One region of the Bacillus yunxiaonensis genome, then DNA from elsewhere that is predicted to be linked to it. Evidence: riboswitches for the same ligand, from Rfam matches in the RefSeq annotation. Region 1 holds a riboswitch; the other holds the start of a gene.
What was found. A riboswitch is a leader RNA that binds a small molecule or an ion and turns the genes downstream of it on or off. The one in region 1 is predicted to bind cyclic di-AMP.
Positions count from the first base shown of each region.

Region 1 (3,177 bases):
AAATGGATGTGCCGAATTTGCTCCGAAAAACCCTCCCCCATTGTTCCCTAATTCCTTAATAGAAACGAAAGAAGCAACTGGACCGCGTAATATACTTTGTTTTGCCCCTTCAATTGTATGAGCTGTAACTGCTCCGTCCAACGTTTGCGGTACACCTAGAGCAACGAAGATCAACGCTGTCACAAAAGCAATTGGAAGAAAAACCCTTGTTAAAGCGCGTGTAAAATCTACGAAGAAGTTCCCAAGCTCCTTACCTGCTAATCCTCTTATAAAAGCCATTACAAGCGCTAATGTTGTTGCTGGCGCTGTAAACATTAAAAATGTAATCGCGATTAATTGCGACAAGTATGATAAACCATTTTCACCGCTATAATGCTGTAAATTTGTATCTGCCATAAAACTAATAGCCGTATTAAAGGCAAGCGTAGGTTCCATACCTTTAACATGAGCTGGATTTAATGGCAATACTCCCTGTAATCGAAAGATGAAATATACGACAACAATCATAAAACCATTAAGAGCAACTAATGATAGTGCGTATTGCTTCCAACTCTGGTTATAAGGTTTAATACCCGAGATTTTGAAGATGATTTTTTCAACAGGGCCAAATATTTTGTCTAATTTACGATTCCCTTGGAACGCCTTCTCTAAATAAATCCCCATTGGTTTTGCAACAAGAACAAATAATATCATTGTGATCAAAACTGCAATCCAAACCATAATAAACGCTTCCCCCTAATTAAAACTTTTCTGGATTTAATAACGCATAAACTAAGTACACAGTAAGTGCGGCAACAATAATAAATACTGCAATACTCATTACTTCTTCCCTTCCTTCACAACATTATCCGACCATCTTGCAAGACCAATCATTGATCCAACTAACACGATTAAAATCCCTATCATAGCGATATCTAACATATTCATCCCTCACTAAATGTAAAATTTTACCATTAAAAGCATAAAAAAGAACACTGAGGATCTACTCAGTGTTCAAAAATGAACAACACAAAAGTAAACCTCCTCTCCAAACGCTTACGAGGTTAGCTGTCGGATTCGGGCCTAAAGAGTAGCCCTACTTTCGTAATGAAAGATTCACCCCAAGTGACAATGCACAAAATTGGTTCCCCCGCTCCATTTCTGGACTCAGCGATATCAGGTTGTTTTTTGGAAATTTTATGAACAATTTATGAATGTAAATATACTCCTCTAAATTTTACTTGTAAAGAGGTGAAATAGCTAAAATATGAAAATATAAGATCTGTTAAACGCTTACATTAATAAGAAATACTCTTTTATCATCTTTTTTCTTTTGTTTTCTTCTTTTTTCGTAAAATAGACGTTCTTTTGCAAATTTAAAACAAGAAGGTTATCTCAATACATGAGATAACCTTCTAAACACTTAATCTAAATCATGAAAAAAAGAACGTAAATTACGACCTCTAACATATACTTGCACTAATTCCGTATGTTGTTTCTCATATTCGATAATGTCTTGCTCTAAATATAAACAAATATCTTCTGGTGGAAGAATTACAGATGGCTTCGGAAAGAGTGGATCATATTCAACTAGCTCATGTACTCGTTCTAACGATAGAGCCCAGCGCGTTGCTAAATCACGACAAAGGAATATTTTCATATTCGTTTCCTCCGCTCCTACTCTAAAATCAAAAACGAAATGTTATCACAAGTTGTAAACACCACTAATTTAACTCCTATCGTTTCATAGAGGTGCTTTGGATATTGTTTATTTCGCGTGACAACTGTAATAGGCGCATAAAAAGAAAAGCGAATACGCTCTGCAAAGAAACTAATTGTGGATAATTCATCTCCTAGCAAAATTACTTTTTTAATTCCTTTACACATTTTCACAATCATTCTTGCATCATTTGGACAGCAATACGCTTGCTGAAATCCACAAGCTTTCACTTCATTAACCATATGCTCATTCTCTGTGAAAATGATTATTTTACTTTGTAAAGGCGCTAAACTTTGTAAACTCTTAATTTTTTCCGCTTCTCCTACACAAATGAGTGTGTACTCTTTTTCCTCATCCATGTATTTCATCCTCCCCGCATAAAAGAATTTTAAATTATGTTATTAAAATTCTTTTATACTAGTCGGACCGATGAATTGATGTATTCATTTGCATCATCCTCTCTCAATACGCTTACGGAGTTAGCTGTCGGATTCGGACTTTGAGAGTAGCCCTACTTTCTCTAAGAAAGATTCACCCCTAGTGACAATGCACAAAATTGGTTCCTCCGCTCCAGACTCTGGATTTAGCGTTCTAGAAAAATAGATTCTGGCTGATATAGTACTCCTAATTTTGGAAAAAGTAAACAAGAAAAAAGCCAGTTTTTTCAACTGGCTTCTTCGAAAAATACATATTTATACATTTACATTTTTACGTCCATAAGCAAAATGATTCGTCGGTCCATGCCCGCTTCCAATGTTCAGTTCGTCTTCAATTGCTATACTAATAAAACACTTCGCTTCACGAACTGCTTCTTCAATTTCATAACCTTTTGCTAGTCCTGCCGTTACAGCTGCGGCAAATGTACATCCGCTTCCGTGTGTTTGTGCTGAATCAATACGTTCGCTTCTGTACTCCATAAATTCATTGCCATCAAACAATAAATCTATTACTTCATTTCCTTGATACGCCGCATGTCCGCCCTTCATAACAACAAACTTCGCGCCTAAATTATGCAGTACTTTCGCAGCTTCTTTACTATCTTCAATTGTATGAATCTTCATCCCTGTTAATACTTCAGCTTCAGGAACATTTGGAGTAATTACCGTTGCAAGCGGCAACAGATGTTCTTTTAATGCCGCAACAGCTTCTTGTTGTAGTAAAGATGCTCCGCCTTTTGCAATCATAACAGGATCTAGCACAATATTATTCCATGAAAATGATTTAATGTTTTCAGCTACAATTTTAATAATTTCACTGCTAAATAACATACCAAGTTTCACTGCATCTGGCGTTAAATCGACACCGATTGAATGTAACTGTTCTTGAATACCTTCTACTGGAACAGGATACACTCCTTGTACACCAAGTGTATTTTGTGCAGTAATCGCTGTAATTGCTGTCATTCCGTACACACCGAGCTCTTGAAACGTTTTTAAATCAGCTTGAATACCTGCACCGCCGCCGCTATCAGATCCAGC
Region 1 covers NZ_JBAWSV010000006.1:14,513-17,689, reverse strand. Annotated here, with positions in the region: gene kdpA (potassium-transporting ATPase subunit KdpA) at 1-720, opposite strand, end outside; gene kdpF (K(+)-transporting ATPase subunit F) at 740-820, opposite strand; gene WAX78_RS17450 (signal peptide protein) at 820-921, opposite strand; cyclic di-AMP (ydaO/yuaA leader) riboswitch at 1,019-1,162, opposite strand; gene WAX78_RS17445 (hypothetical protein) at 1,403-1,639, opposite strand; gene WAX78_RS17440 (hypothetical protein) at 1,657-2,058, opposite strand; cyclic di-AMP (ydaO/yuaA leader) riboswitch at 2,152-2,298, opposite strand; gene thiD (bifunctional hydroxymethylpyrimidine kinase/phosphomethylpyrimidine kinase) at 2,392-3,177, opposite strand, start outside.

Region 2 (3,177 bases), on a different contig from region 1:
GTAAACCATTCAATTTGTAAATTCATTGAATCATTTAGACCTTTGTGTATAGATTCCAAATTTCCTTCAACAAAAGCATATATATATACTATAATAAACCACATTAAAAATAACAAAGAATTTCATATTAAAAACGAGAGGCTTATACGCCTCTCGTTTTACAACTTCATGATATTGTTAACAATTCAGCAATTGGTCCAAGTACAAGTACTGGTAAAAATGTTAAAGCACCTACTACAAATATCGTACCAAGTAAGACTCCTCCAAACAAGCGATTATCAGGTTGGAACGTACCAATGGTTTCGGGTACAGTTTTTTTCTTTTTCAGTCCAACTGCGACGGCAAGCATCGTAATGATACTGAAATAACGACCAATATACATGACAAGGCCTGTTGAAATATTCCAATATGGTGTATTATCATTTAATCCTTCAAATCCAGAGCCATTATTTACAGCAGACGATGTATATTCATATATGACTTGTGTTAGACCGTGAAAACCGGGATTCGAAATTGCATCTGTTCCAAAATGTGTTGAAAAGGCAATTGCTGCGGCTCCAAGAATGAGTAGTGGCTGGGATATAATTGTAATAGCAATTAATTTCATCTCTTTTCCTTCTAGTTTTTTATTCAGAAACTCCGGTGTACGTCCTATCATTAATCCAGCTAAAAATACTGCTATCATCGCATACATGATTACATTCATAAATCCAATTCCAATCCCGCCAAATACAGTTCCTAGAAGCATATTTACAAGCGGAACCATTCCTCCAATTGGTGTTAACGTATCATGTGTTGTATTTACACCCCCTGTCCCTGAAGCGCTTGTAACAGTTGCATATAAAGCAGAAGATATAACACCAAGACGCATTTCTTTCCCTTCCATATTTCCTTGAGAACTGTCTATACCAATTTGATTTAACAGTGGATTCCCTTTCAATTCAGATATGGCAAGTATAGAAAATCCAATGATAAACAAAATCAACATCGATACAAAAAGCATCCGTCCTTGTTTCCGATTACCAACCATTCTTCCGTATACAAAAGGAAATGCCATTGGAATTAACATTTGCAGCATCATCTGGAGTACATTACTAATCATATTTGGATTTTCAAAAGGATGTGCTGAAACTGTTCCGAAAAAGCCTCCGCCATTTTCTCCAAGTTCTTTAATAGAAAGTAAAGACGCTACTGGTCCACGAGGAATTGCCTGTTCTGACCCTTCCAACGTTTTTGCGATAATCGTAGAATCTAGTGTTTGTGGTGTGCCTAGCGCCAGAAAAATTAGCGATGTTACAAACGAAATTGGTAATAATACTCTTGTAATAGATTGAACAAAATCAACAAAGAAGTTACCAATTTTTTTACCTGCTAAGATACGAATAAACGTAATGCCAATCGCCATTGAAGTTGCAGGTGCTGCAAACATCATAAACGTTACCCCAGCCATTTGAGAGAAATAAGATAAATTACTTTCGCCCCCATAATGTTGTAGATTTGCATTTGTCATAAACGTGATAGCTGTATGGAATGCTAATGTCGGCTCCATTCCTGAAAAATGGTTTGGATTTAATGGCAGCATCCCCTGTAACCGAAATATGGAATACACAACAAGGATAAAAAACAAATTTGTTATGATTAAGCAAAACAAATAATGCTTCCAGCTTTGACGATATCCTTTAATTCCTGCGACTTTAAACAAAAATTTTTCCAATGGACCAAATACCTCTTGAAATGGTCCCTTTTGCTGAAAAACATTATATATATAATCTCCCATTGGTTTTGCTACTACTACAAATAGACAAATTGTAATTAGACTTGTAAGCCAATTCATCCTTTTTCTCCCCTCTGTTTCTCCTACATTTATTTTCTATTATACGCATTAATGTTTTGTAAAATTTTACCATCGATAGAATAAAAGAAAACACTAGGTTGCACCTAGTGTTTTTACACACAAGTCCCCCCTCTCAAAACGCTGACGAGGTTAGCTGTCGGATTCGGGCCTTGAGAGTAGCCCTACCTAAAAAGGATTCACCCCAAGTGACAATGCACAAAATTGGTTCCCCCGCTCCTAAGTGGATTAAGCGATATTCGGTTCTAAAATTTGCTATTTGTTTGATAATATACTCCTCTAAATTCTTATTGTAAAGAGAGAAAATACAAAAAAGACAAACTATTAAATAAATTAAAAAGGGAACCCCTTATTGATGAAAGGTTTCCTTCCGCATACTAACGACCATAAACTGCCACTACAAAACAAAGCGTAATATACAAACAAAGCGGACTGTATAACAATGTATCATACAATGAAAATTTTGTTCCCTTTACCTTTTTAAAGATCCCAACATACTTCCTATCACCAACTGCACGTAAAAAGAAAATTCCCGCTAGAATCATACATCCCCATTTTGTGTAACGACTCGGATTCCAAAAAGACAAGTATCCACTCTGTGCTAATAGAATCACAGCAAAACATAGAATGGCAAGTGCCACTAAAAAAGTCCCTATTTTCCGCGGAACAAAAGCATATTCTCCGCTATCTTTTTTCATCGGAAGGACAACCTTACTTCCCCAAGTTCCACCACATGCCCAATACATATGAATAATGCTGATGAATGCAAGGATACCAGCACCTAGAATGATTAAAAATGATGTCATTATATATTCCCCCTACTTGCATCATTCTTTCTCCTCCATAATTTCTCTAACTTTTAGTAACTTACCTCCTATTTCCTTTATTCAATATGTACAAGTGTAAAATTTATCCCACTACTTTTGGGCAATAAGAGCCCGATTGGTGAGAGCTTTCCATCAGTGGGGGATGAAGAGCCCCCCACTGATGGAAGTTTCACTTTATATTTATCCCCTTCGATCAGTAGCGTATGTACCAAAAAAAGGAAACATAACTTTACGTAAACTTATGCTTCCTTCTTTATTATGAAATGTAATCTTTAAAATTTGTATTTTTATTGGGCGTTTTTTGGTTTAATGCATAGTAGAGATAATAAAGATCCTACAAATGCTAAAAAAACTGACAGATAAAATATATAATTATCAGGCCCTTTCATTAATACAGCAAATACCGGAGGGCCTGCGGCTACTCCTACAAATCGCATTGAGCTATAAAGAGATGTAATCGATCCTCTCTGCTCCTTCTGGATTCCTTCTGTTATTAGA
Region 2 covers NZ_JBAWSV010000004.1:463,442-466,618, reverse strand. Annotated here, with positions in the region: gene kdpA (potassium-transporting ATPase subunit KdpA) at 167-1,834, opposite strand; cyclic di-AMP (ydaO/yuaA leader) riboswitch at 1,958-2,097, opposite strand; gene WAX78_RS14545 (DUF3995 domain-containing protein) at 2,230-2,658, opposite strand; gene WAX78_RS14540 (MFS transporter) at 2,967-3,177, opposite strand, start outside.
Region 2: linked by a shared signal. The riboswitch ahead of kdpA (potassium-transporting ATPase subunit KdpA) and the one ahead of WAX78_RS17440 (hypothetical protein) in region 1 are both predicted to bind cyclic di-AMP.